Regions from separate parts of the Streptomyces sp. NPDC002773 genome, predicted to be linked through region 1. Evidence: riboswitches for the same ligand, from Rfam matches in the RefSeq annotation. Region 1 holds a riboswitch; the other holds the start of a gene.

Region 1 (14,522 bases):
GCGTCCCCGACGGCGGGCACCGCCCGGTCCGCGGCCGCCGCGATCTCCCGGAGCCGCTCGGTGCTCTGGCCGACGCCGAGGACGAGGCTGCTGCGGCCGGTCACCGCCTCGACCTCGCCCTGCTGCCACAGCTGCTGCGGGGCGCCCTCGGCGGCGCGGTCGCCGGTCACGTACCAGCGGCCGTCCCGCTCGGCGAGGTCCAGGATCCGTTCGGTGGTGACGGGCCCGGGGTCGTAGCCCTCGATCCGGTACCCCAGCTCGGCCTCGGCGGTGGCCGTGCCCTCGCCGGTCCGGTCGACGTCGGTGACCCGGTAGCCCAGGTCGCCGAGCGGGACCTGCGCGACCCGGTCGAACTCGATGCGCGCGGCGGGTGCGAGCGAGGGGTCGAGGGCCGCGAGGTAGCCGGCCTCGTCCCGGTCGAGCAGCGCCCGCGCGTGCCGGTCGAGCAGGCTCTGGATCTCCCGGGGCGCCGGGTCGGCCGGCGCGGGGGCGGTGCACCCGCCCACGGCCAGGAGGGCGGCAAGCAGACACCCGGCCGCGCCGCGCGCCGCTCCACTCCCCTGACCTGCCACGCCCCGATCGTACGGTCGGAACGGCCGGCCCCGCTTCCCGTACGGGACGGGAGCGGCGGGGCCCCCGGCTCAGACCCGGGTCACCGTCACGTGCGACATCATGTTCACCGGGTCGTAGCGGACCCGCGCGCCCGGGTAGGGGGCGTGGATGACCTGCCCGCCGCCCGCGTAGATCCCGACGTGGCTGGCGTCGCCGCGGTACGTGACGAGGTCGCCCGGCTGCGCCTGCGACAGCGGCACCTGGCGCCCCGCGTGGCGCTGCGCCGCCGAGGTGCGCGGCAGGCTGATCCCGGCCTGCCGGTACGACCAGACCATCAGGCCCGAGCAGTCGAAGGCGGAGGGGCCGGTCGCCCCCCACACGTACGGCTTGCCGATCGCGCTGCGGGCGGCGATCACCGCGGCGGAGGCCCGCGAGGAGGCCGGACCGGGGTCGGCCATGGGCGGCGGATCCTCGGCGGGTCCGCCGTCGAGTCCGGCTTCCCGTCCGCCGTCGCGTCCGCCGGACCTGGAGGCCCGGTCGAAGTCGGCGCGCTCGGCGGCGGTGAGGCTCGCGAGGACCCGGCGGGCCTCGGCGAGCTTGCCCTCGACGGTGCGCTTGTGGCGGGCGACCTCGGCGCGGCTGCGCTCCAGATCGACCAGGGCGGTGTGGGCCTCGGAGCGCTTCTGGTTCAGCCTGCGCTGCTCCCGCTGGAGTTCGGCGAGCGCGGCTCCCTGGCGGGCGGTGATCCGGTCGAGGGCGGCGGCCCGGTCGAGGTAGCTGTCCGGGTCGGAGGAGAGCAGCAGGGCGAGGGCGGGGTCGATGCCGCCGGAGCGGTACTGGGCCCCGGCGACCGAGCCGAGCGCGCCCCGCATGTGGTTGATGCGCTCCTGGCCCTGGGCGAGGTTGTCGCGGGCCTGGGAGACCGTCCGGCGCAGCGCGTCCGCCTTCTCGTCCGCCTTGTTGTAGCCCTCGGTGGCCCGCTCGGCCTCCTCGAAGAGGCGGTCGACGGTGGCGCGGGTGGCCTCGGTCCCGGCTCCGGGGTCGGCGCTCGCGGGGACGGCCCCGAGGGACGCCGCCGCGGTGGCCGCGGCGGCGGTGAGGACGGTGACCCTGGCGGGTCGGCGGTGGGACGCCACGAATCGCGCTCCGTTCGGCTCGACGCTGACTGGCGCGGCAGACAGTAGCCGCTGTTCAGTGCGCGTCCAACGAAGCCGATGGGCACAGAAAGTGACGCCCCGCCGGAGAACACAGGTCACCGGCGGGGCGTCAGGTCAGTGCGGGTCGCGGCGAACCACCCGTTCGGGCGGCATACCGGGGCGGTTCAGCCGCCGATGCGGACGCCGAACTGGAACGTGCCCATGTAGTTCATGGACTCGTAGCGGACGAAGGCACCCGGCTTGGGGGCGTGCAGGATCGTGTTGTTGCCCGCGTACAGGCCCACGTGCGAAAGGCCGTTGAAGAAGACCAGGTCGCCCGGCTTGAGCTGGCTGCGGCCGATCTTCGTGCCGTCATTCTGCTGGGTGTAGGTGGTGCGCGTGAGGTCGACGCCCGCCTTGCCGTAGGCCCACTGGGTCAGACCCGAGCAGTCGAACGAGCCGGGGCCCTCGGCTCCGGGGTCGTACGGCATGCCGACCCGGGTGGCGGCGGCGCTGAGCGCGGCGGCGCCGAAGCCGTTCGCGGGGGCTTCCTTGCCCAGGTCGAGCCGCTCGCCGGCGTCGCGGCTGGCGCGCTGCTCCTTCTCGCGCTCCTGCTCCTGGATCTTGGCACGCTCGGCGGCGGTGAGGGTGTTGAGCAGCCTCTGCGCCTCGGCCAGCTTGGCCTGGAACTTCTTCTTCTTCGCGCCGAGGGTCTTGCGGACGTCCTCGAGGTCGGCCAGCTTCGTGGTGGCCTCGGCCCGCTGCTGGGCGAGCGTGCGCTGCTTGGCCTGGATCGAGGTGAGGACGTCGGCCTGCTGGGCGCTCACCTGGTCGATCGCGGACGCCTTGTCGAGGTACGTGTCCGGGTCGGCGGAGAGGAAGAGCTGGAGCGCCGGGTCGATGCCGCCGGAGCGGTACTGGGCGCTGGCGACCGAACCGATCTGGTCGCGCAGGGTGTTGAGCTCCTGCTGACCGCGGGCCACCTTGTCCTGGAGCTGGCCGATCTCCTTCTGCAGCGTGCCGCGGCGCTCCTCGGCGAGGTTGTACTGCTCGATGGCCTCTTCGCCCTGGTGCTGGAGCTCCTCGACCTGAGCCTTGACGTCCTCGATCTTCGGCTTCGGAGCCGCCTGGGCGCCGGTCTGGGCGGTGATGGCGACGGCCGCGGCGGCGGCGGTGGTGAGCACGGTCACGCGGGTGCGGCTCGGCTGCTTGGGTCGACGGTGGGACGCCACGAAGGCGAGCTCCTTCTTCCTCGAGCCGCCCAACCGGTCAGGGGCAGGCGGTTCCTCCGCCGTCATCCCGGATGGATGATCAACCGCGCGAAGGTTCGAAGGCCGACCTTAGTGACCAACTTGTGATCAGTTCAAATCCCACTGGCAAAAATATCGCTCAGGCACCACTTTATTTACGCGCATCGCACGGGCAGTGATGACCACTTGACGGTCCGCCGTCCAGAATTCGGGCATAAGGCCCAGGAGTTGTGATGTGTCACGAGAGCCGCGAAAGCCGCTTCAGCAACAAGGCGGACGCGACCGGACGCGCCCCCGCCTTCGCCACCCCGTCGGCCACCTCACGGTCCGTGGAGACCACCACGACCGGGCGGCCGGGCGGCTCCGCCCGTACCAGCTGGCGGATCAACTCGTCGGCCGTGACACCAGGCTTGGAGAACAGCACCCGCACCCCGCGCGGCGGCGCGAGCAGCACCGGGGCCGCCAGCTCCGCCCCGTCGAAGACACAGGTGACCTCGGCGCCCGAGCGGGCCGCGAGGGCCGAGAGGGAGCCGAGCAGCCTCAACCGCTGCTTCTCCAGCGGCATCGTCGGATAGCCGGTCTTGGTGACGTTGTAGCCGTCGACGACCAGATGGGCCTGCGGCAGCGCGAGGAGTTGGTCGAGCAACGCGGGATCGGTCTCGGAGAGCGCCCGCGCCGCGATGTCCTTCGGGGACATCCGCCCCGGCTCCACCGCGTCCACCGTGTCCGCGGGGTGCGTCGAGACGGGCGGCAGCGCGAGTTCACGGCGCAGCCCCTGGGCGGCGTCGAGGACGGTGTCGAGCAGCAGCCGCAGCCGCATGTCCTCCACCGAGCGCCCCTCACGGGCGGACCTGCGGCTGGCCTCGAGGGCCGCCTCGACCTCGCCGAGCCGGGACTTGAGCCGCCGGCTCTCGCTCTCGGCCGAGGACACCTGGGCGGCCGCCTCCGCCCGCGCGCTCTCGATCTCGCCCTGGACGCGGCGCAGCGCGGCCTCGCCGCGCTTCACGTCGCTCTGGGCGCTGCGCAGCTTGCGGTGAAGCGATTCCGCTTCCTTCCTGGCCGTCTCCAGGTCGCGCCGCAGCTGCTCGGTCTCGTCCCGGGACCGGTCGCGGGCGGCGGCGAGTTCCTCGCGCAGCCGCTCCAGTTCGCGCCGGCCGGCCTCGTCGGCCCGCTCGGCGTCGACGCGCAGGGCCTCCTCGCCCGCGGCGGCCACGAGCTTGACCCAGCCCGGCGGGCGCAGCACATAGGCGGCCGCCGCCACGTCGAGGGGATCGGCGGCGGCGGGCGGGGTGCCGGTCTCGACGGCTCCGGCCAGTTCGGGCTGGCCCTGCTTGAACCGTTCGCCGATCCGCTGCCGGAACAGCGGGTCGCTCTCCAGGGCCGCCGCCATCGCGTTGCCGGCGAACTTCGCCCGGCGGCTCGCGGTGAACCGGGCGTACTGCCTCAGGGGGGCGGGCAGCTCCGCGACGGTCAGCCCGCCGAAGGCGTCCGCGACCAGCGCGACGACCCGCCGCCGTACGCCTTCGGGCAGTGGGTGGTCGAGCGTCTCGGCAGCGTCACCTGCCGCGCCGGCCGGCTCACCACCGTGCGCGGGCTGCTCCACGATCCGTCACCCCTATGTCGTCCGCGCCGTCCCTCAGGAGGCGGCGCCCGGCCTGTCCACCAGTTCGATCTGGTCCACCGCGTTGCACCAACGGCAGCGGACCGACTCGATGGTCTCACTGACCACCTGCCGCTCCTCGACCGTCGGCTCCCCCGCGAGGTCCAGATGGACGTACTCGACGACCTTGGAGGAGCGGGTCACGTCGAAGCGGGTCAGGTTGCCGCAGAGCGTGCAGCGCCAGCGGGTCTCGGCGGTCGGCAGGGGAACCGTCGTCATCGAGCCGTCCTTCTTCCTGTTGCGTGGTACCAGGTGCGGGAGCCGCGGTGCGCCGTCGAACTGCGGTCGTACTGCCCGCAACCCTACGGCCTCACGGGTCGGCGGGGGCACGGCGAGGCACTCTGTCCACTTCGTCCCGGGTACGCCATGATCTGTCCATGATCGATTGGCGAGGAGCGGCTCTCGGGGCCTGGCGCGGCGCCCGCGGCGGACCCACGGTGACCTACGGACTGATCGCCGCCTGCTGCCTCCTCTTCCTGGTCAGTCCGGTCTCGGGGCTCAACCCGGTGCACGGCACCGGGGAGCAGCTCCTCGCGGCGCAGGGCACGTACTTCCGCCGCTGGGGCGTCGTTCCCGCCGAGCTGATGAGCGGCGAGCCGCGCGCCCTGCTCACCCCGCTGACCGCGCTCTTCGTCCACGGCAGCTGGCTCCACCTGCTCGGGAACATGCTCTTCCTGTACGTCTTCGGGGCGATGACCGAAGAACGCATGGGCGCCTTCGGGTTCGCCCTCTTCTACCTGGGCACCGGCTATCTCGCGCTCCTCGGGTACGCGGCGGCGCACGCGCACAGCGAGCAGACGCTCGTCGGGGCGTCAGGGGCGATCTCGGGGGTGCTCGGGGCCTTCCTCTTCCTCTTCCCGCGGGCCCGGGTCACCAGCCTCTTCCCCTTCCTCTTCTTCCTGCCGCTGCGCTTCCCCGCCTGGATCGTGCTGATCTTCTGGTTCGTGCTCCAGTGGCTGGCCGCGCGGGCGGCGGGCGCCGGCCCCGGCGTCGCCTATCTGGCCCATGTGGTGGGCTTCTCCGTCGGCTTCCTCTACGCCTGGGGGCGCTACCGGGGTGGGGATAGAGTGAAAGCCCAAACCGCGGCGACCGAGGGAGAAAGCCAGCCGTGATCACCGCGATCGTGCTCATCAAGACCAGCGTGGACCGCATCCCCGAGATCGCCGAGTCGATCGCCGCGCTCGACAGTGTCAGCGAGGTCTTCTCGGTGACCGGTACGTACGACCTGATCGCCATGGTCCGGGTGCCGCGCCACGACGACCTGGCGGACGTGATCCCCGGCAGCATCAGCAAGATCCCGGGCGTCGAGGCCACGGACACCCACGTCGCCTTCCGTACGTACTCCCAGCACGACCTGGAGGCGGCCTTCGCCATCGGTCTGGAGTCCTGAAGGCGCGCACGACCCATGAGTGAAGGGGGCCTCCCGGTCGGGAGGCCCCCTTCACCCGTACGAGTGAGTGCTCAGCCGCGGTCGGGGACGCAGCGGCCGTCCTCGGTGCGGTAGTTCCACCGGGCGCCGTCGCGGACGAGCTCCTTCACGGCGCCGACGAACCGCTCCACGTGCTCGTCGGGCGTACCGGCGCCGAAGCTCACCCGGATGGCGTTGAGGGACTTCTCGCCGGGCGCGGCCTCGGGGGCGCCGCACTCGCCCTGGGTCCCCGGGTCGCTGCCGAGCAGCGTGCGGACCAGCGGGTGGGCGCAGAACAGCCCGTCGCGGACGCCGATGCCGTACTCGGCGGAGAGCGCGGCGGCGAAGTGGGAGCTGTTCCAGCCCTCCACGACGAAGGAGATGACGCCGACGCGGGGGGCGTCGTCGCCGAACAGCGAGAGCACCTTGACCTCGGGGACCTCGGCGAGGCCCGCGCGGACCGTGGCGATCAGGTGCCGCTCCCGCTCGACGAGGCTGTCGAAGCCGGCCTCGGTGAGCGCCTTGCAGGCGGAGGCGATGGAGTACACGCCGATGACGTTCGGGGAGCCGGCCTCGTGCCGGGCCGCGGTGGTGTGCCACTCCACGTCCACCCCGCCGTCGGCCCGGCGCGCCACCTTGCGGGAGGCGCCGCCGCCCGCGAGGTAGGGCTCGGCGTCCTGGAGCCAGTCGGCGCGGCCCGCGAGGACACCGGAGCCGAACGGCGCGTACAGCTTGTGCCCGGAGAAGGCGATCCAGTCCACGTCGAGGTCCTGGACGGAGACCGGGTGGTGGGGGGCGAGCTGGGCGGCGTCGAGCACGATCCGGGCGCCGTGGGCGTGGGCGGCGGCGGCGAGTTCCCTCACCGGCCACAGCTCACCGGTGACGTTGGACGCGCCGGTGACGCAGACCAGGGCGGGGCCGTAGGGGTCGCGGTCGGCGAGGGCGCGCTCCAGGGTCGCGACGGCCTGCTCGGGGGTGCGCGGGGCGTTGAGGTAGGTGACGCGGGCGTCCTGCCACGGCAGCAGCGAGGCGTGGTGCTCGGTCTCGAAGACGAAGACCTCGCAACCGGCGGGGAGGGTCGCGGCGAGCAGGTTGAGCGAGTCGGTGGTGGAGCGGGTGAAGACGACCTGGTCGCCGGGGCGGCAGTCGAGGAACTCGGCGACGGTGGCGCGGCTGTTCTCGAAGAGGTCGGTGGAGAGCTGGGAGAGGTAGCCGGCGCCGCGGTGGACGCTGCCGTAGTAGGGGGCGTACGCGGCGACATCGTCCCAGACCCGCTGGAGGGCCGGGGCGCTGGCCGCGTAGTCGAGCGCCGCGTAGGTCACCTCGCCGCCGGTGACGAGCGGGACGGTGACGTCCCGGCCGAGGACGGGCAGCGGGGCGGCGCAGCAGGCGTCGGCGGACTCGGCGGCGGTCTCGGCGGTGGCGGCGGCGTGGGGGTGTGCGGACATGGCGGTATCTCCCGGCGGGCGGTGCGGAATGGCTTCGGTGATCCCGTACGCGGCCGGAGACGGCGGGGTACGGGTGATGCCTCGGAGACGACGGGGACGCGCACGGGTACGGGTGGGTGCGTGGGTACGCAGGTACGCCGGGTACGCGGAAGAGACCCTGTTCCGAGGGGTGAAGAAGGGGCGGACTCGCCCTATCGCATTCGCTTGCTCACGGAAAATGCTCCTCGAGAGACCAGGACCCCTGGTGTTCGAGGGGTCCGCGCTTGCCGTAGACCTCGCTGCCTACGGCCTGGTCATCACCCGGGGCACCCCGCCACGGACGGAGGGTTGCCGGACAGCAAGCCGGGGCCAAAACGCTGTCACTCGTGACCTGTAGAGCATCCTGCCACATGATCGCCGAAGCGCAAGACCCCGGTCCGCATGCTGGACCGGGGTCGTACGGCGGGGATCAGTTCCTACGCGTTGCTGACCGCGATCCAGCGCTCCAGGGCCCGGCGGGCCTCGCCGGAGTCGATCGCCTCCGCGGCCTGCTCGATGCCGGTACGGATCTGCTCCACGAGGGTGCCCTCCCCCGGTGCGAGCGCGGTCAGCGCCGCCGCCGAGTTGAGCAGCACCGCGTCCCGTACCGGTCCGGTCTCCCCCGCGAGCAGCCGGCGGGCGACGTCCGCGTTGAACGAGGCGTCCGCGCCGCGCAGCGCCTCCACCGGTACGAGGTCGATGCCGACGTCCCGGGGGTCGAAGGCCTCCTCGCGCACCGAGCCGTCGCGGACCACCCAGACCCGCGAGGTGGCGGTGGTGGTCAGTTCGTCGAGCCCGTCGTCGCCGCGGAAGACGAGCGCGGAGGAACCGCGCTCGGCGAGCACCCCGGCCATGATCGGAGCCATCCGGGCGTCGGCGACACCGGTGGCCTGGGCCCGCACCCGGGCGGGGTTGGTGAGCGGACCGAGGAAGTTGAAGGTGGTCCGGATGCCGAGTTCCTTGCGGGCCGCGGCGACATGACGCAGCGCCGGGTGGAACTTCACCGCGAAGCAGAAGGTGATCCCGGCTTCCTCCGCGACCTCGGCGACCCGCCGCGGGGTCAGCTCCAGGTTGACGCCGAGCTTCTCCAGGACGTCGGAGGCGCCGGAGGCGGAGGACGCGGCCCGGTTGCCGTGCTTGACGACCTTGGCGCCGGTGCCGGCGACGACGATCGCGGACATGGTGGAGATGTTGACGGTCTTGGCGCCGTCGCCGCCGGTGCCGACGATGTCGACGGAGGGGCCGGGCACCTCGATCGTGTTGGCGTGCTCGTACATGGTGCGGACGAGCCCGGAGATCTCCTCGACGGTCTCGCCCTTGGCACGCAGGGCGACCGCGAAGCCGGCGATCTGGGCGTCGGTGGCCTCGCCGCGCAGGATCCGGTCCATCGCCCAGGCGGTGTCCTCGGCGCTCTGGTCGCGGCCGGTCAGCAGGCCTTCCAGGACGACGGGCCAGGAGCGGCCCGCCGACGTAGGTCCTCCAGCGGGGGTCGCAGCGCTCATGGCAGCTCCTGGTCGTCACGTGACGGGTACGAGGGCCACCCTATCGACCCCGGGGGGCGGCAAAGAGCCCCGTCCATCGAATGGACGGGGCTCTCGCCGTGGCGACTTCAGAAAGTCGGAAGTGTCAGGTGATCAGTGGTGGCCGTGGCCGTCCTGGATCGCCTTGTACTCCTCGACCGTGGGCTTGGCGATCTGGTTGTCGTCGCCGTAGTAGCCCTTGTTGAGCTTGATCCGGAGCTTCTCCATGCGACCGGTCTTGCGCTCGACGCCGTTCTCGTCGACCGCCGGCGGGAGGGCCGCGGGCTCGTACTGCTCGTGCGCCGTGAGGCGGTGCAGCTCGCCCTGGCTGAGCGGCTGGTGGACCTCGACGAACTCACCGTGCGGCAGGCGCTTGATGATGCCGGACTCGCGGCCGTGCAGCACCTTGTCCTTGTCGCGGCGCTGGAGGCCGAGGCAGATCCGCTTGGTGACGATGAACGCGATGACCGGACCGACGAAGAAGAAGATCCGCACGAACCAGGTGATCGCGTTGAGCGACAGGTGGAAGTGGGTCGCCCAGAGGTCGTTTCCACCACCCACGAGCATGATCATGTACGCGGTGATCCAGGCGACACCGAAGGCGGTGCGCGTCGGAGCGTTGCGCGGGCGCTGCGCGATGTGGTGCTCGCGCTTGTCGCCGGTGATCCACGACTCGATGAACGGGTAGACCGCGATGGCCGCGAGGACCGCCGGGAAGATGGCCAGCGGGATCATCACGCCGAGGACCAGCGTGTGGCCCCAGAGGTTGATCTCCCAGCCCGGCATGACGCGGATCAGACCCTCGGCGAAGCCCATGTACCAGTCGGGCTGGGCGCCGGTGGACACCTGGTCCGGGCGGTACGGGCCGAGCGCCCAGATCGGGTTGATCGAGGCGATCGCCGAGATGATCGCGATGACACCGAAGACCAGGAAGAAGAAGCCTCCGGCCTTGGCCATGTAGACCGGCAGCAGCGGCATGCCCACGACGTTGTTGTTCGTGCGGCCGGGGCCGGCGAACTGCGTGTGCTTGTGGAAGAACACCAGGATGAGGTGGGCCACCACGAGGCCGAGCATGATGCCGGGCAGCAGCAGCACGTGGGCCGAGTAGAACCGGGCCACGAAGTCGCCGCCGGGGAACTCGCCGCCGAACAGGAACATCGACAGGTACGTGCCGATGACCGGCACGGACAGGATCGCGCCCTGCATGAAGCGGACACCGGTGCCGGAGAGCAGGTCGTCCGGGAGCGAGTAACCGGTGAAGCCGGTGAACATGCCCAGGAAGAACAGCAGGAAGCCGAACAGCCAGTTGATCTCACGCGGCTTGCGGAACGCGCCCGTGAAGAACACGCGCATCATGTGCACGAACATGCCGGCGAGGAAGATCAGCGCCGCCCAGTGGTGGATCTGCCGGATCAGCAGACCACCGCGCACCTCGAACGAGATGTGCATGGTCGAGTTGAACGCCTCGGACATCAGCTGTCCCTGGAGCGGGACGTACGGTCCGGCGTACTCCACCTCGTTCATCGACGGGTGGAAGAACATCGTCAGATAGACGCCCGTCAGGATGATGATGAGGAAGCTGTAGAGGCAGATCTCGCCCAGCATGAAGGACCAGTGGTCCGGGAAGATCTTCCGCATGTTGGCCTTGGCCAGCGAGTAGATCCCCAGCCGTCCGTCGGCCCAGTCGGCGACCCGCTCACCCGCGGGCGCCTTCTTCGGTGAATCGGTCACGGTGCTCATCCGCGCTCCCAGAAGGCAGGACCGACGGGCTCGTCGAAGTCGCCGAGCGCCTCCAGGAAGCCCTTGTCGTTCACGCCGATCCGCAGCTGCGGGAGGGCGTGACCGGCCGGGCCGAAGATGACGCGGGCGCCGTCGGAGAGGTCGAAGGTGGACTGGTGGCACGGGCAGAGGACGTGGTGCGTCTGCTGCTCGTACAGGGAGATCGGGCAGCCCACGTGGGTGCAGATCTTCGAGAAGGCGACGATGCCCTCGTGCGACCACTCGAGCTCGCGCTTGTCCTTGATGTCCTCCGGCTGGATCCGGACGATCATCAGGGCGGCCTTGGCGATCTCCACCTGGAAGTGGTGGTCGTGCTCCGAGAGGCCCTCGGGCATCGCGAAGGTCAGCGAACCGACGGCGACGTCCTCGGGACGCAGCGGCTCGTGCGTGTTCATGTTGATGAGCTGAAGACCCTTGGCCCACATGGTGGTCCGGAGCTTCTTCTCGGGCAGCGGGCCCATGTCACGCAGCAGCACGATGCCGGAGAGCGGTACGAGCGACAGCGCGCCGAACATCGTGTTGCGGATGAGCTTGCGGCGGCCCATGCCCGACTCCGCGGCACCGGCCGCGAAGTCCGACATGACCTTCGCCTTGACCTCGGGCGACGCCTCGATCGGGTGACGCTCGTCGGCGACCTCGACGTCGGACATCAGGGTGCGGGCCCAGTGGACCGCTCCCGCGCCGATGAAGAAGAGGGCGAGACCGAGGGTCCAGCCGAGCGCGAAGTTGAGCGCGGACACCCGGCCGAAGGGCCAGATGTACACGATCTTGTCGACCGGGAAGATCACGTACGAGGCGATGAAGCCGACCGTGGCCAGCATCGACAGCACGAACATGAAGGCGACCGCGCGCTCGGACCGACGGGCGGCCCGCTCGTCGATGTCCTGGATGCGGGGCTTGTGGGGCGGGAGGCCCGGGTCGGCGAACGGGTCGTCGGCGACCTTCACCGCGCCGTGCGCGGTGTCCTGCCCTGCCGGCAGGTTCTCTTCTGGAATCTCTTGGGTACTCATGACTTCTTGGCCTTAGCGGTGTGGGCCGCGACCCAGATGGCAACTGCGATGAGCCCACCCAGACCGAAGATCCAGGCGAACAGGCCCTCGCTGACGGGGCCGAGGCCACCGAGCTTGAGACCGCCCGGGTTGTCGGCCTTGTCGCTGTTGACGGCCTGGACGTACGCGATGATGTCCTTCTTCTCCTTCTCCGGCATGGTCGTGTCCGGGAAGGAGGGCATGTTCTGCGGGCCGGTCTGCATGGCCTCGTAGAGGTGCTTCGGGCTCACGCCTTCGAGGCTGGGGGCGTACTTGCCGTAGGTCAGCGCGCCACCCTCACCGGTGAAGTTGTGGCACTGGGCACAGTTGTTGCGGAACAGTTCGCCACCGCGGCCGATGTTGGCGCCGGCCGTGTCGTACTGGCTCTCGGCGGGCGTGACCGGGCCGGAACCGAGAGAGGCGACGTACGCCGCGAGCTGATCGATCTCAGCCTGCGAGTAGATGACCTTCTTCTTCGGGACCTGGGCGCCCGGCTGCTGGGCCGGCATGCGGCCCGTGCCGACCTGGAAGTCGACGGACGCCGAACCGACGCCGACGAGGGACGGGCCGTCAGTGGTGCCCTGACCGCCGGTTCCGTGGCAGCTGGCGCAGCCGACGGAGTAGAGCTTCTTCCCCTCCTCGATGGCGAGGGACTGGGCGGTCTCGTCGGCCTTCGCCGTGCCCGCGGGCGCGAACGCGGCGTACAGCCCCCCAGTGGCCGCCAGCGCGAGAAGTAGGACGACGACCGCCGCCAGCGGATGGCGTCGTCGTGCGGAGAGCTTTTTCACGGATTACCCCGGTGTCAGGATCTTCTGCGTCGGTGCTTGCTGGATGTCTCGGTCCGCCGTGACGGCGGCGCCGATTACTTGATCATGTAGATCGTGGCGAAGAGGCCGATCCAGACGACATCGACGAAGTGCCAGTAGTAGGACACGACGATGGCGGCGGTTGCCTGCTCGTGAGTGAACCTCTTGGCGGCGTACGTCCGGCCGAGGACCAGCAGGAAGGCGATGAGTCCGCCCGTCACGTGCAGGCCGTGGAAGCCGGTGGTCAGGTAGAACACGGAGCCGTACGGTCCGGACGAGAGCGACATGCCCGCGTCCTTGACCAGCTCGGTGTACTCGAAGACCTGGCCGCCGATGAAGATCGAACCCATCACGAACGTGACGATGAACCACGTCCTGAGCTTCTTCACATCGCCCCGCTCCGCGGCGAATACGCCGAGCTGGCAGGTGAGGGAGGAGAGCACCAGGATCGTGGTGTTGGTCGCCGAGAACGGGAAGGCCAGGTGTTCCGCCTGGGCCTTCCAATAGTCGGCACCCGTCACCGATCGCAGGGTGAAGTACATCGCGAAGAGGGCCGCGAAGAACATCAGCTCGGAACTCAACCAGATGATGGTTCCGACGCTGGTGAGGTTCGGTCGATTGACCGACGGGTGCGCGTGCCCTGTTTCTACTGTCGTTACTGTCGCCACGACCGACATTATGTCGGTCGCTTATCCCGCCCTCACTCCGGGGGGTGCCGTTCGGAGTGTCAGAGGGGTGTGTCCAGCCCGAACGGCCCAGTGCGACGGCCCCCGGACACCCTTCGAACAGGTGTTGAACGGGTGTTGACGAGGTGTGGACCGGAGTAGCATCCGCGCATCGGTCGACGACGACCCACCCGCCTTCCCAGCCGGAGGAACGATGCAGTCGAGTGCCACGGTCCTGGTCTACAGCGACGACGCGAACACCCGCGAGCAGGTACGGCTGGCGGCCGGGCGCAGGCCCGCGTCCGACGTCCCCCCGGTCGAGTTCGTGGAGTGCGCGACGCTGCCGGCGGTGCTGAAGCGCCTGGACGAGGGCGGCATCGACGTGTGCGTGCTGGACGGCGAGGCGGTGCCCGCGGGCGGCATGGGCGTCTGCCGGCAGCTCAAGGACGAGGTCTTCCACTGCCCTCCGGTCCTGCTCCTGATCGGGCGCCCGCAGGACGCCTGGCTGGCCACCTGGAGCCGCGCGGACGCCGCGGTCACCCTCCCGGTGGAACCGGTCGACTTCGCGGCGTCCCTGGCGGCCCTGCTGCGCTCGCGCCTCTCGATCGCCTCGTAGGCCGGTCAGATCGACGGCCTCAGGCGGGCCTTCTCGGTGGGGGCCACGGGGTTTCCTGTGGCCTCCACCAGGGCGCTGCCCTGGCGCCACTTGTCCCAGGACAGGTTCCAGTCGCCGAAGCCGTTGCCGAAGGTGTCCATCGTGTCGCCGTAGCTGTTGATCGTCCTGACGATGTCGCCGGGGCGGACGGTCTCGTAGAACCAGGCCGCGTTCCCCGTCGACATGCCGACACAGCCGTGGCTGACGTTCGCCACGCCCTGCGAGCCGACGGACCAGGGCGCGGCGTGGACGTACTCGCCGCTCCACGTCACCCGGGTGGCGTAGTAGACGGGCAGGTCGTAGGACTCGGAGCTGCCCTCGGCGATGCCGACGCTGGTGCCCCGCATCCGGACGTAGTACTCCTTGCCGAGCACCACCTTGATGCCGTTGCGGGTGGAGAAGCCGGGTTTGCCGGTGGTCACCGGAATGGTGTTGATCACTTCTCCGTTGCGCTTGACGGTCATGTAGTGCGACCCGGCGTCCGCGATCGCCTCGATCCGGTCGCCGATGGTGAGCTTCAGCGGCTTGGACGCGCCGCCGTAGAGCTTGTCGCCGACCTTGAGGCCGTCCAGGTTGCCGGTGACCGTGACGCGCGTG
Region 2 (14,522 bases), on a different contig from region 1:
AGTACGCCGACCACGTCCTCACCACGTCCACCGCCCGCGAGAGCGAACTGCGCCCGGCGGCCATGTCGTCCCGGACCAGCCAACTCCTGGTCGTGGACTGCCTGTTCACCTGCGTCACCCAGCGTACGTACGAGACGGCGGCCCCTGCCCTCGCCGCCTCGTACGAAGCCCTCGCCCACCGCCACGCCCCCCGCACCCGCTGACGAACCACGCGCCGACCCCGACGACAGCGCCGACCACAGCACCGACCACAGCACCGAAAGAGCCGAAAGAGCCGCACGTGTCTGCTACCTACTCCGAACTCCGCGCCCAGCTCGCCACCCTCACCACCGAGGCCTTCCGCCCCGAGCTCGCCGAGATCGACCAGCTCCCCACCGCCGAGATCGCCGCGCTCATGAACGGCGAGGACCAGACCGTCCCCGCCGCCGTCGCCCGGCAGCTCCCCGCCATCGCCGCCGCCATCGACGCCACCGCCGCCCGCATGGCCCGCGGCGGACGCCTCATCTACCTGGGCGCCGGCACCGCGGGCCGCCTCGGCGTCCTCGACGCCAGCGAGTGCCCGCCCACCTTCAACACCGACCCGTCCCAGGTCGTCGGCATCATCGCGGGCGGCCCGTCCGCCATGGTCAAGGCCGTCGAGGGCGCCGAGGACTCGAAGGAGCTCGCGGCGCGGGACCTCACCGCGCTCGGCGTCACCGCCGACGACACCGTCGTCGGCGTCTCCGCCTCCGGCCGTACCCCGTACGCCATCGGCGCCGTCGAACACGCCCGCGCACTCGGCGCGCTCACCATCGGCCTGTCCTGCAACGAGGACAGTGCGCTCGCCGCCGCCGCCGACCACGGCATCGAGGTCGTCCCCGGCCCCGAGCTGCTCACCGGCTCGACCCGGCTCAAGGCGGGCACCGCCCAGAAGCTCGTCCTCAACATGATCTCGACGATCACGATGATCCGGCTCGGCAAGACCTACGGAAACCTGATGGTCGACGTCCGCGCCTCCAACGACAAGCTCCAGGCCCGCTCGCGGCGCATCGTCGCCCTGGCCACCGGCGCCCCGGACGAGCAGATCGAGACCGCTCTCGCCGCCGCCGACGGGGAGGTGAAGAACGCGATCCTCATGATCCTCGCCGACATCGACGCCCCGACGGCCGAACGCCGGCTGCGGAAGTCCCGGGGCCACCTGCGCGCTGCACTGCACGCACCCGAGCCCCCCGCGTAACCACCGCACCTCCACCGACCCTCCTCCGCCCGTCCGCCCTCGCCCCGTCCTCACCCGCAGAGAACACCCTCGCCCCGTCCTCACCCGCAGAGAACGTCCTCCGCCGGCCGCATCCCCTCCGTCAGGAACCGCGTCACCGCTCCGTCGCCGCACGCGTTCCCGCTGCCCAGGTAGACCCCGTGGCCGCCGTGGTCGACGGTGACGAGCCGCGCCCGGTCGCCGAGCGCCGCCCGCATCCGCAGCCCCTTGGCGTACGGCGTCGCCGGGTCCCGCAGGTTCTGGATCATCAGGATGTTCGACGGGCCGCGGTCGGTGATGCGGACGGGCTTCTCCACCGCCCCGCCCTTCCAGAAGGAGCAGGGCGTGATGTTCGCCGTCATCCCCGCCGTCAGCGGGAACCGGGAGCGGTCCGCCGCGACGGCCCGCTCGTACGCCGGTACGGACGCGGGCCAGTCCATGTCGTTGCAGATGACGCCGACGGTGATCGCGGCGGCGTCGTCCGGCATCGCCCCGGAGAGCTCACGCGGCAGCGCCGGCCGCCCCGCCGGGTCGAGCGCCTCCGTCATCAGGCGCGCGAAGGAGGGAAAGGCGGCGTCGGAGTAGAGCGCCAGCTGCAACGCCTGACGGAACACGGTCCCCGTCAGCGGCACCCCCGGCAGCGTCGTGGCGCGCGGCTCCCGGTCGAGCCGGGCCGCCAGGTCGAGGACGACCTGCCGTACGTCCCCGGGCCGCTCCGCGAGCCGCAGCCCCTCCGCCGCCCTGTCCGGGTGGGCCGCCCAGGCCGCGAAGTCCGGGAGCCGGTCCTCGGCCCCCCACGCCATGCCTTCGAGCCAGCCCCGGGCGACCCGCCGCGGGTCGGGGTCGCTGCTGCTGTCCAGGACCCAGCGGTCGGTCCGCCCCGGGTACTTCTCGGCGTACGCCGCAGCCACGTACGTCCCGTACGAGACGCTCCACGCCGACAGCTTCCGCTCGCCGAGCGCCTGCCGCAGCCGCTCCAGGTCCCGTACCTGGTTCGCCGTCGACAGGCCCCGCAGCATCGCGCCGCCGTTACGGGCGCAGGCCTCCGCGATCCGCTTCGAACGGGCCACGTTCTCGTCGATCCCGCCGTCCGCGCCCGGCCAGGACCGCAGGGTCACCATCCACCGGTCCTCGTCGGCGAGCCCGCACCGCGCCTTCGCGGAACGGCCGACGCCGCGCGGGTCGAAGGCCACCAGGTCGTACGCCCCGTCCATCTCGTCCGCCAGCGCGGCCCCCTTCTGCGCGAGCCGCTGCACCCCGGAACTCCCGGGCCCGCCGGGAATCACCATCAGCGTCCCTCGCCGCGCCTCGGGCCGAGAACTGGGCAGCCGGGACACGGCGAGCTCGATCTGCTCACCGTCCGGATCGGTGTAATCCAGTGGTACGGAGAGCGTGGCGCACCGCTGCCCCGAAAGCGGCTTCACGGCAGGGTCGCAGTCCCCCCAATCGAGCCCGGCCGCAACGGCGGGGGCGGCCCCTCCCCCACTGAGGGCGACGCCGGCGACGGTGGCGGCGGAGAGGGCGAGCAGCAGGGCCTTGCGTCCACGATTCGTTGTCATGCGCACAGCCTCCCGAATCCGCCGCCACCACCCCATCCGGCAGGCATGCCGGTCAGGGGTGGGGCCAACCCCACGCCGCCCGGGCCTGCTTCGCCCCCGGGAACGCCCGAGGGCCCGGCCGTCACGACGGCCGGGCCCTCGGGGGAAGCGGGAGGCTCAGTAGAGACCCTTGAAGGTGTGCCAGCCGCTCGTGCCGATCAGCACCCGCGTGCCGTACGCACCCGTCCCGGTGCTGCTGTACCGCCACAGCTTCCCGGCCGCGTCACGCGCCACGAGGTCGGAGCGACCGTCCCCGGAGAGGTCACCGACACCGACGAGCGAGGAGTACCCGCCCCAGCCGACACCGACCTGCGCCCGCGCGGACACACCGCCGGTCGCCGTGCCGTAGTACCGCCACAGCACACCGGCCGCGTCCAGACCGAGCAGGTCGCCACGCCCGTCACCGTTCAGGTCCCCGGCGCCCACGAGCTTCTTGTACAGCTTCCAGCTGCTGCCGATACGGATCCGGGGCTTCACCCGGTGATCGGCCGTGCCGCCGTAGAAGTACACGTCGCCCGTCGACGCCTGACGCGCGATCAGGTCCGCGTACCCGTCACCGTTCACGTCACCCGGCGAGGTCAGCACGTCGTACTGCCCCCAGCCGGGGCCGACGAGGGTGTACGGCGAGGACGCGGACACCACCTTCCCGCACCCGGGCCGGTACGCCCGCAGCTGGTCGCCCACGCGGACGTACACATCCGCGCAACGGTCCCCGTTCAGGTCGCCCACCGGCACGAACACCGACGAGGTCGCGAACTTCGCCCCCGAACCGGCGATCCGCGCCGACACCGCGCCCGTACCGGTCCCCCGGTACATCGACACGAGCCCCGCCGCGTCCATCACCAGCAGATCACCGAAACCGTCGTCCCCGGCGAGGTCACGCCACACGGCGGCGCCACCGGACACGGACACCGTCCCGGACGAGGACAGGTCCGCCTGCACGCCGTCGGCGGCCTTCGCGGTCAGCGTCCACGTGTAGGAACCGTTCACGGCGAGGCGCCCCGCCGCGTCCTTCCCGTCCCAGGTGGTGCTGACGATGCCGCGTGCCTCACCCCCGTTCAGCGTCCTGACGACCTTGCCGGTCGCCTTGTGCTTCAGCGTCAGGGACCAGGAGGCGGCGGGCTTGGACAGCCACCAGCGGGGCTTCCAGGTACCCGTCCTCAGGTTCACGCCGGCCGCCGCGTCCGCGTCGATGACGGAGATCCGCGAGGTCGGGACGCCGGACGGGACGATCCGCACTCGGCGGTCGGGACCGGTGTAGGCGACGTGCCCGCCGAAGCGGTCAACGGTCCAGCCGGCCCGACGGGCCATGTTCCCGCCGAGGTCAGCGGGGGTGGCCACCACGCGGTGCGGCGCGTCGGCGAGGTTCCCGCTTGTCGGGAGACCGCTGCGCACGTCGTAGAGGGTGAGGCCGGTGGCATCCGAGCGAGAGACGAAGTAGCCGTCGCCGAGCAGGACGTCGTCCTGGCCGAGGCGCAGGGTGCGCCCGCTGGCCTGGTCGTACAGGCCGGCGCCCTTGAAGTCGTCGCCCCAGAAGTTCGTGCACTTCCAGTACACGAGGCGGCCCACGGCCTGGAGCTGGCCGGGGGCGCAGCCGGCGTCGAAGGACTGCACCGTGGCGGCCGCCGCCGGAAGCGTCTTGGCGACCACGGTGGTCGACGGGTTTTGGCTGCCCTCCTGGCGACCGAGGGCGCTCCACAGCGTGTTGCCCCAGACGGCCGAGGCGACCGGATCGCGCTTCTGGAGGACGGCGCCGGAGTCGGTGCCACGGAACTCGACGACGGCCTGGCTGCCGTCCCAGCCCTGGTTCACCACGCCGAACCGGCCGGAGAGGTCCACGAGCTGCGGACTGCCCAGTCCGGTCGTCAGCCTCGGGCCGGCCGCGGCGGACCCGTTCCGGTAGAGCATCGTCAGATCCTGCTCGGTGCCCGCCTTGCGGCCGTGGTGGCCGTCGCCGCTCGCGAACATGCTGACGCAGTAGACGAGCCACGTGGGGCTGCAGTCGTCGTCCCTGCCCTGCACCAGGCCGTCGACGGTCGAGCGCAGCTCCTCGGGCCGCCCGGAGGTCTTCAGCCAGGTGCTCCGGTAGCCGCCGATGATGCCGCCCGGCTGGTACAGGTTCGAGTCGTCGGCCGTGGTGAGGATGCCGCTGCCGAGGGAGATGCCGTAGGGCTTGGCCTCCATGTCCTCGATGTCCGCGAGGCGCTTGCGGGTGATCGTGCCGTCGGCGGCCTCGGAGAAGAGGTAGTACCCCCAGTCGAGGGCACCGTAGGTGGTGTTCTGCTCTGCGCCGGCGACCAGGAGCGAGCCGTCGGGCGTGCGGTGCACCGAGGGGGAAGCGACGGCCAGCAGTGACTTCCAGGACCCCGAGGCATCCCGTAGGGCGAGATGGTTGCCCCGGTACCCGCCGTCGTTGCCGGAGCTGGGCGGCGTCACGGTGACGAAGTCGTCGCCGAGCCGCCGGACGACGTCGCCGTAGGAGGCGATGTCGCGCATGTCGAAGGTGGTCGGGGCCGCGTCCAGGTCGTCGCGGCGGTACACCTGGGCGTCGCTGCCGGACGGGGCACCCATGTGGAAGACCGTGTCCCGGTCGAACGAGACGCTCTCGCCCTGGGTGGAGAGCGTCTTGATGCTCCCGGCGGCGAGGTCGACGACCCACCACCCCTGGGACATCGTGCTGTTCTCCCACTTGATGCCGCGGACGGCGACCGATCGGGCGTCACCCTCGCTGATGGAGAGGTTCCAGCCCTCGGGCAGGCCCTCCAGCTTCTGTTCCCGTACCCCTCCGTCCTCCGGGTGCAGGAGGTGCAGGCTCGTCGTGGCGCTCTCGGTGCCGGTCCGGGTGATGACGGTGTCGCCGTACGTCGCGACGTACGTCTGCCCCTCGGGGATCGGTACCGTGATGGTCGTTCCACCGCCTGCCCGCTGCTGGAGCGTCACGTGCGGGGTGGGGCTCTCTGAGTGGACGGCGACGGTGTCGGAGCCGTGTCCGAAGTCCGCCGGGTACTCGGTGAAGCGGTACTCGTCGACACTGTACGAGAGCGGCTTCGGCAGGCGGTGGTCGAGGACGGTGGTCGCGCCGGTCGCGTAGTCGATCCAGCGGACCCGGTCGTCCCCCTCCTGTGCGGTGAGGAAGCCGGTCTCCCCGGCGTTCAGGACGATGGTGGCGCGGGGCACGAAACGGGCGCCCGGGCTGACGACGACGGCGTCGCCGGACGTGGCAGCGGCGGCGGGCCCGGCCGCGGCGGCCGTCAGGCCTGTGGCGCCGAGGGCGGCGGTCAGTGCGAGCGCGACGGCTCTTCGGACGGACAAGTACGTGTCCCCTCGTACGGGTGCGAAAGCGGGTACGACGAGGGAGGGCGGGCACGGCGGGCAGGGCACGGGGCGGAGTGTGGACCGCACCGGACGGGGCCGGCGGGACCCCCCCTGTCGGCAGCCGGATCGTACATTCACGCGAGTCGAAGACGCCAGGAACTTTCCCCGGCGGGGGCGGGGCCGACTGGTGGGACGGGTTCTACGCCGACCGCGACAAGCCCGTGCCGTTCTTCGTCGCGAAGCCCGACGAGAACCTCGTCTCGTACGTCGAGCAGGGCCTGCTCCCGGCCGGCGGCAGGGCCCCCGACCTGGGCTGCGGACCCGGCCGCAACAGCCTGTACCTCGCCTCGCTCGGCTACGACGTGGACGCGGTCGACCTCTCCCCCACCGCCGTCCGATGGGCGGAGGAACGGGCCCGGGAAGCGGGGGTCACGAACATCCGGTTCACGTGCGGCGACGCCTTCAGGGGCGCCGCCCCGGACGGCCCGTACGACCTGGTCTACGACTCCGGCTGCTTCCACCACCTGCCCCCGCACCGCCGCCGACTCCCCCGCCTTCGGGGAGTCCTTCCTCTGGACGGCCCTCTTCCGCCGGGGATGACCCGACGGCAGGCGCTCACATGGCCTTCAGGTGCTCCGCCAGCCGGTCGTACTGTTCCCTCACCCCCGCCTCCATCCCCGCCTCCAGCGCCTGGTCCCTGATCTCGTTCGACGGCCAGAAGGACGTGCTGGTCAGGGCCGTACCGCCGGCCGGGGTGGCGTCGAAGCTGAGCGTCACCCGGACCGGATCCCCGTCCGGCATCTGCTCGAAGACCTCCGTGTAGTCGAGCCGTTCCGCCGGGACGATCTCCTCGTACGTACCGGAGAAGACGATCTCCTGACCGTCGGGGGCGGTCTGGCCCCAGCGCCACGCGCCGCCCACCCGCAGGTCGATGTCGACGACCGTGGTGGTCAGCCCGGACACCCCGTACCACTCCCGTACGTGCGCGGGTTCCGTCCACGCCTCCCAGAGGCGCGCCGGCGGGGCGTCGAAGGTGCGGGTGATGACCAGCTCGCGGTCGGCGGGCGTGGTGAACAGGGTGACCATGGCTTCGATCCCTTCCCGGAGACCATTCCCGAAGACCATTCCAGGATCGCCCCGCCCCTCCCTCAGGGCACTTCCTGCCCCGCCGGAACGCCCGAGGGCGGCACCCCCGTGGGGGTACCGCCCTCGTTCTGTTCTTCGCGTTCAGCGATGAACCACCGATCCCGGAGGATCAGAAGTCCATGTCGCCGCCCGGCATGCCGCCGCCGGCCGGCGCGGACGCCTTCTCCGGCTTGTCGGCGATGACGGCCTCGGTGGTGAGGAACAGCGCGGCGATCGACGCGGCGTTCTGCAGCGCGGAGCGCGTGACCTTCGCCGGGTCGATGATGCCCTCGGCGATGAGGTCGACGTACTCGTTGGTCGCGGCGTTCAGGCCGTGGCCGACGGGCAGGTTGCGGACCTTCTCCGCCACGACGCCGCCCTCGAGGCCGGCGTTGACCGCGATCTGCTTCAGCGGGGCCTCGAGGGCCAGCTTCACGATGTTCGCGCCCGTGGCCTCGTCGCCCGCGAGGTCGGCCTCGAGCTTCTCGAAGACCGAGGAGGCCTGGAGCAGGGCCACGCCGCCGCCGGCGACGATGCCCTCCTCGACGGCCGCCTTCGCGTTGCGAACGGCGTCCTCGATGCGGTGCTTGCGCTCCTTGAGCTCGACCTCGGTCGCGGCACCGGCCTTGATGACGGCCACGCCGCCGGCCAGCTTCGCGAGGCGCTCCTGGAGCTTCTCACGGTCGTAGTCCGAGTCGCTGTTCTCGATCTCGGCGCGGATCTGGTTCACGCGACCGGCGACCTGCTCGCTGTCACCGGCACCGTCGACGATGGTGGTCTCGTCCTTGGTGATGACGACCTTGCGGGCGCGGCCCAGCAGGTCGAGGCCCGCGTTCTCCAGCTTCAGGCCGACCTCCTCGGAGATGACCGTGCCGCCGGTGAGGATGGCGATGTCGTTCAGCATGGCCTTGCGACGGTCGCCGAAGCCCGGGGCCTTGACCGCGACGGACTTGAAGGTGCCGCGGATCTTGTTGACGACCAGGGTCGACAGGGCCTCGCCCTCGACGTCCTCGGCGATGATCAGCAGCGGCTTGCCCGACTGCATGACCTTCTCCAGGAGCGGGAGCAGGTCCTTCACGGAGGAAATCTTGGAGTTGACGATCAGGAGGTACGGGTCGTCGAGGGACGACTCCATGCGCTCCATGTCGGTGGCGAAGTACGCCGAGATGTAGCCCTTGTCGAAGCGCATGCCCTCGGTGAGCTCGAGCTCGAGCCCGAAGGTCTGCGACTCCTCGACGGTGATGACGCCTTCCTTGCCGACCTTGTCCATCGCCTCGGCGATGAGCTCGCCGATCTGGGTGTCGGCGGCGGAGATGGAGGCCGTCGAAGCGATCTGCTCCTTGGTCTCGACATCCTTCGCCTGCTCGAGGAGGGCGCCGGAGACGGCCTCGACGGCCTTCTCGATGCCGCGCTTGAGGGCCATGGGGTTGGCACCGGCGGCGACGTTGCGGAGGCCCTCGCGGACGAGCGCCTGGGCGAGAACGGTGGCGGTGGTCGTACCGTCGCCGGCGACGTCGTCCGTCTTCTTGGCGACTTCCTTGACCAGCTCGGCGCCGATCTTCTCGTACGGGTCCTCGAGCTCGATCTCCTTGGCGATGGAGACACCATCGTTGGTGATCGTGGGGGCGCCCCACTTCTTCTCGAGGACGACGTTGCGGCCCTTGGGGCCGAGGGTGACCTTGACGGCGTCAGCGAGCTGGTTCATGCCGCGCTCGAGACCGCGCCGGGCCTCCTCGTCGAACGCGATGATCTTGGCCATGTGAAGTGGTCCTCCCGGACATGGGGTGGATAACGCTCCAGGACCGCGCCGACGCCCGCGACGGACGGCCTCCGGAGCTCCGCGTGGTTCCTTGCCCCACCCGGCCGGCGGCCTCGTCGTGCCCGATCCTCGTAGCACTCTCAGGTGCCGAGTGCTAACGCCAATGATTAGCACTCGACCCATGCGAGTGCAAGCGACTCTCGATGATCGGGACGCAACGACGGTGATACGGGCAGGCCGGGTAAACGCGCGAGGGGCCCGTATCCCCTCAGGGATGCGGGCCCCTCGACGGCGTTGCGTCGGTGGCCGATCGCGCCGCGCTCAGACGGCGAGCTTGACCATGTCCGCCTGCGGACCCTTCTGGCCCTGCGAGATCTCGAACTCGACCCGCTGTCCCTCTTCGAGGCTGCGGTAACCATCCATCTGGATCGCGCTGTAGTGGACGAAAACATCCGCACCACCGTCGACCGCGATGAAGCCGTAGCCCTTCTCCGCGTTGAACCACTTGACGGTGCCCTGAGCCATGCCTAACTCCCCTATTACTGGCCCTTGCGCGGGGCCCGCACTTCGCGGGACCCGGGTCAGACCCTGCGCCGGAACGCGTCGACCGCGGCTGAATGTATCTGCCCAACTGCCCTCTGCAACAGGTCAATCGAGCGAGATTTCTGGGCGTCACGGAAAGGCGAATCGGGGAGAATCCCTTTAATTCCAGGGCAAGTCGGGCCCGGCAAAGTACGCAGAAGGTACACAAGGCGCACACACTTTGGCTGCTTCTTGTCGCGCGGGGACGCATTCTCATATGCGCCCGGCATGAGCAGCGGAGGGGACTTCCCCAACTGTACCCCGCTCAACCATGCAGAATTGCCCCCTCCGCTTTACGGCGCGGAAGGGGCAATTCGAGATCTTCGAGAAAGACGGGACAGCTGATGCGGCTCAGCAGCCGCCGGCGATCAACAGTCCCGGTGCTCAGCAGCCGCCGGCGACCGCCGGGATGATCGAGACGCCCGCGCCGGCCGGCGTCGCCGTCTCCAGGCCCTGCTCGAAGCGCACGTCGTCGTCGTTGACGTACACGTTGACGAAGCGGCGCAGCTTGCCCTGGTCGTCCAGGACGCGGGCGGCGATGCCCGTGTGGTTCTTCTCCAGGTCCGCGATGACCTCGGCGAGGGTCGCGCCCTCGGCCTGGACCTCGGACTGCCCACCCGTGTAGGTGCGGAGGATGGTGGGGATGCGGACGTTCACGGCCATGTGTCTACGTAACCTTTCAGTGGGCCAGGAAAGCGGGCCGGCTCAGAGCGCCAGGCCGGCGTCGCGGAACGCGTCCAGGCTCGGGCGGATGGTGACGGTCGCCTGAGAGGTGTCGGCCACCGCGTCCAGGGTCTTGAGTCCGTCGCCGGTGTTGAGGACGACGGTGGTGAGGTTCGGGTCGATCAGCCCGTTCTCGACGAGCTTCTTCGCGACGCCGACCGTCACACCGCCGGCGGTCTCGGCGAAGATGCCCTCGGTCTGCGCGAGCAGCTTGATCGCGTCGACGACCTGCTCGTCGTTGACGTCCTCCACGGCGCCGCCGGTGCGGCGGGCGATGTCGAGGACGTACGGGCCGTCGGCCGGGTTGCCGATGGCGAGCGACTTGGCGATCGTGTTCGGCTTCTGCGGGCGGACGACGTCGTGGCCGGCCTTGAACGCGACGGAGACCGGGGAGCAGCCCTCGGCCTGGGCGCCGAAGATCTTGTACGGCTTGTCCTCGACGAGACCCAGCTTGATGAGCTCCTGGAGACCCTTGTCGATCTTGGTGAGCTGGGAGCCGGAGGCGATCGGGATGACGAGCTGGTCGGGGATGACCCAGCCGAGCTGCTCGCAGATCTCGTACGCGAGCGTCTTGGAGCCCTCGCCGTAGTACGGGCGGAGGTTGACGTTCACGAAGCCCCAGCCCTCGCCGAGCGGGTCGCCGATGAGCTCCGAGCAGAAGCGGTTGACGTCGTCGTAGTTGCCCTCGATGGCGACGAGGTCACCGCCGTAGACACCGGCCATGACGACCTTGCCCTGCTCCAGGTCGTGCGGGATGAACACGCAGGAGCGGAAGCCGGCGCGGGCGGCGGCGGCGCCGACGGCGCCGGCCAGGTTGCCGGTGGAGGAGCAGGAGAGGGTGGTGAAGCCGAAGGCGCGGGCGGCCTCGATGGCCTGGGCGACGACCCGGTCCTTGAAGGAGTGGGTCGGGTTGCCGGAGTCGTCCTTGACGAAGAGCTTGCCGGGGGCGACGCCGATCTCGCGGGCGAGGTTGTCGGCCTGGACGAGCTTGGTCCAGCCCGGGTTCAGGTTCGGCTTGTCGGCGACGTCGGCGGGGACGGGCAGCAGCGGGGCGTAGCGCCAGATGTTGGCGGGGCCGGCCTCGATCTGCTTGCGCAGCGCCTCGGGGTCGCCGGTGGGGAGGTCGTACGCGACTTCGAGAGGTCCGAAGCAGAGTTCGCAGGCGAAGATCGGACCGAGTGCGAAGACTTCACCGCATTCGCGACAGGAAAGCCCGGACGCGGGACCGAGGTCGACGCTGGTCGCGGAGTTCGCAGAGGTCGCGGTGTTCGCGGAGGTCGCGGGGGTGGCGGTCTGTACAGCCATGGAGGGGAGGCCCTTTCTCCTCATCTTTCCCATGACGAATTTTTCGCCATGAGACGGATTTGGCACCTTCCCTAGTCGGGGACCTCGCCTGGAGGACAAGTAACCGACTGGAGGGTTGCCGGGGCTTCAACGGGCCGTTTCCCTCTGCCCCTCTGGATGAGCGGTATTCGGTTGTGTAACGCGGGCGGCACCCCGACATGCATCGGGCATCCGCGTTGTTCAAGACTGTAACCGAAGGCATGGACGGTTGAGATGGTCGTCCGAACCGCGAGATGGAGATCACGTGCTGGAAGAGGTGGAGCGCTGGCTGGACCGGCGGTCCTGGTCCGTGGCCGATCGTCCGCTTGAGCGGGTTCTCGCCGCCAAGCGGGGGACGAGGGTCAGCGTGGTGCTGCCCGCGCTGAACGAGGAGGCGACGGTCGGGGACATCGTCTCCGTCATCCGGCGCGAGCTGATGAGCGAGTCGGTGCCGCTCGTCGACGAGCTGGTGGTGATCGACTCGGGCTCCACGGACCGTACGGCGGAGGTGGCGGCCGCGGCCGGGGCGCGGGTGGTCGCGCGGGACGCGATCCTCCCCCGGATCCCGGCGGTGCCGGGCAAGGGCGAGGTCCTGTGGCGGTCACTGTTGGTGACGAGCGGGGACGTCGTCTGTTTCGTGGACGCGGACCTGCGGGACTTCTCGGCGGACTTCGTGACGGGGATCGTGGGTCCGCTGCTCACGGACCCGGACGTGGACTTCGTGAAGGCGATGTACGACCGTCCCCTCGGCGACGCCCCTGGTCAGGGGGGCCGCGTCACGGAGCTGGTGGCGCGCCCGCTGCTCAACCTGCACTGGCCGCAGCTGGCCGGCTTCGTGCAGCCGCTCGGCGGCGAGTACGCGGCCCGCCGCTCGCTGCTCGAACGGCTGCCGTTCCCGGTCGGTTACGGAGTGGAGCTGGGCCTGCTCGTCGACGCCCTGCACACGGTGGGCCTCGACGCGCTCGCGCAGGTGGACGTGGGGGTGCGCAAGCACCGGCACCAGGACGGTCAGGCGCTCGGCCGGATGGCGGCGGCGATCTACCGGACGGCGCAGCTGCGGCTGTCGCGGGGGCATCTGGTGCGGCCGCTGCTCACCCAGTTCGAGCGGGGCGAGTCGGGGTTCGTCCCTCACACGTACGCGGTGGACACGGAGGAGCGGCCGCCGATGGCCGAGATCGTGGAGTACGCGCGCCGCCGCGTGGCGTAACGCCCCATGATGATGTGTTTTGCCTACATTGCCCTTTTATGCGCTTCAGACAACATCACCTGGGCAAGGTGCTCGCGGCCGTCGGACTGATGGCGGGCCCGCTCGCGCTCGCCGCGGCGGGACCGGCCGCGGCGGACGTGGTCGAGCCCTTCGGCAAGCGGTACGCCGAGTCCCTGTACGGCGACTTCACCACGATCGGCAACACGGTCAGGGGCTGCCCCACCGCCCCCGCCGACCCGGCCGACCCTGCCGCCCGCTGTGCCGCCGCGGGGGGCGGCTACGGCTCCAGCAGCGGGCGTCTCGCGATCCCGGCGGGCGCCGAGGTCGCGTACGCCCGGCTCTTCTGGGGCGGCAACGACGGCACGTACCAGGGCCCGGGCGGGGCGCCCCTCGGGCGCTGCGGCCTCTCGGGCGCGGACGCCGTCCCCTCGCCCGGCGACCCCTCGACGACCGCCCCGGTGATCAGGGTCGGCGCGGGCCCCGCGACCCCCGTCTCGATCGACAGCATGGTCACGGACCCGGCCGCCACCGAAGGACCGCACTACTACACGGGCGAATCCGACGTGACCGCCGCCTTCAAGGGCCTCAAGGGGACGGACGCGCAGATCGCGGTCGGCAACATCTGGGCGGCGAACGGCAGGGGCTGCGTGGCGGGCTGGTCCCTGACGGTCGTCCACGCATACACGGACCCGGACCGCGCCCCCGAGCGGCGGAGCGTCCACGTCTACGGCGGCCACGTCCTCCAGCGCTCGACCTCCCCGGCGACCAGGGTCGCCGTCGACGGCTTCCACCGGGGGCCGGGCACGGTACGGGCGAGCGTGACGGCGTACGGGGGCGACCGGAACGCCCCGGGCGCCGCGTTCCTCGTCAACGGCAAGAGGGTCACCGAGAGCCGCACGCGCGGCACCGACGGCTTCCTCCAGGCCTACGACATCCCGGACGGCACCGTCCCACCGGGCGCGACGTCGGCCGACCTGGCCTTCACCACGAGCGGCGACACCTACGTCCCTGCGGCCCTCGCCTTCTCCGTACCGGTGCCGGACCCGAAGCCCACGAAGACGGCGAGCGCCGCCAAACCGAAGCCGACCCCGACCCCGACTCCAACCGCGACCCGGACCCCGACGCGGGTCGAGCCCACCCCGCCCACCCCCACCCCGACCCCGACGCCGATGGACCCGACCCCCGCATCCCTGACGCAGCTCCCGGCTCCCCCGGCCCCGCCCGCCCCCGGGCCCCACGGAAACGGCGGCTCGATGGCCGAGACGGGCGGCAACGGGGAGCGGCTGTGGCTGCTCGGCGCGCTCGCCCTCGCGCTCGCGGCGACGGGCCTGGTGGCGAAGGCGGCGATGCGCGGCCGACACGACTGACAGGCGGCCGACAGGCGAGGGGCAGCCGGCCGACAGGCGACTGACCTGCGGCAACTGAGCGTGGCCGGAACCACCCGTCTCGTATACGTACGTTTGAGCGTTTACGGGACGGGCTAGGTTCGCCACATGGCTACTGTGCTCGTGGCATCCAACCGGGGCCCGGTCTCGTACAAGCTCGACGAGGCCGGCTCGCTCGACGCCCGGAGGGGCGGTGGCGGTCTGGTCTCGGGCCTGAGCGCCGTCTCCTCCCAGGACAGCCTGTGGGTGTGCGCGGCACTCGGCGCGGGCG

What was found. Region 1 has a riboswitch for S-adenosylmethionine ahead of ABT034_RS14120 (aminotransferase class V-fold PLP-dependent enzyme). Riboswitches for the same ligand answer to the same signal wherever they lie in the genome.
Region 2: another riboswitch for S-adenosylmethionine. It lies ahead of thrC (threonine synthase); the one in region 1 lies ahead of ABT034_RS14120 (aminotransferase class V-fold PLP-dependent enzyme).

The regions. Positions count from the first base shown of each region.
Region 1 covers NZ_JBEOVO010000009.1:42,890-57,411, forward strand. The annotation lists gene ABT034_RS14085 (hypothetical protein) at 1-572, opposite strand, end outside; gene ABT034_RS14090 (C40 family peptidase) at 642-1,688, opposite strand; gene ABT034_RS14095 (C40 family peptidase) at 1,874-2,920, opposite strand; gene ABT034_RS14100 (NYN domain-containing protein) at 3,177-4,541, opposite strand; gene ABT034_RS14105 (hypothetical protein) at 4,575-4,817, opposite strand; gene ABT034_RS14110 (rhomboid family intramembrane serine protease) at 4,976-5,710, shown strand; gene ABT034_RS14115 (Lrp/AsnC family transcriptional regulator) at 5,707-5,988, shown strand; gene ABT034_RS14120 (aminotransferase class V-fold PLP-dependent enzyme) at 6,060-7,454, opposite strand; SAM riboswitch class IV at 7,709-7,825, opposite strand; gene trpD (anthranilate phosphoribosyltransferase) at 7,910-8,974, opposite strand; gene qcrB (cytochrome bc1 complex cytochrome b subunit) at 9,107-10,732, opposite strand; gene qcrA (cytochrome bc1 complex Rieske iron-sulfur subunit) at 10,729-11,781, opposite strand; gene qcrC (cytochrome bc1 complex diheme cytochrome c subunit) at 11,778-12,587, opposite strand; gene ctaE (aa3-type cytochrome oxidase subunit III) at 12,662-13,282, opposite strand; gene ABT034_RS14150 (DNA-binding transcriptional response regulator) at 13,485-13,886, shown strand; gene ABT034_RS14155 (L,D-transpeptidase) at 13,892-14,522, opposite strand, start outside.
Region 2 covers NZ_JBEOVO010000017.1:96,169-110,690, forward strand. The annotation lists gene ABT034_RS21425 (MurR/RpiR family transcriptional regulator) at 1-203, shown strand, start outside; gene murQ (N-acetylmuramic acid 6-phosphate etherase) at 281-1,216, shown strand; gene ABT034_RS21435 (alpha/beta hydrolase) at 1,297-2,793, opposite strand; gene ABT034_RS21440 (FG-GAP-like repeat-containing protein) at 2,950-6,144, opposite strand; partial or broken gene ABT034_RS21445 (class I SAM-dependent methyltransferase) at 6,321-6,743, shown strand; gene ABT034_RS21450 (SRPBCC domain-containing protein) at 6,763-7,233, opposite strand; gene groL (chaperonin GroEL) at 7,403-9,031, opposite strand; gene ABT034_RS21460 (cold-shock protein) at 9,353-9,556, opposite strand; gene ABT034_RS21465 (MoaD/ThiS family protein) at 9,998-10,276, opposite strand; gene thrC (threonine synthase) at 10,319-11,674, opposite strand; SAM riboswitch class I at 11,659-11,804, opposite strand; gene ABT034_RS21475 (glucosyl-3-phosphoglycerate synthase) at 11,925-12,866, shown strand; gene ABT034_RS21480 (hypothetical protein) at 12,905-14,233, shown strand; gene ABT034_RS21485 (alpha,alpha-trehalose-phosphate synthase (UDP-forming)) at 14,360-14,522, shown strand, end outside.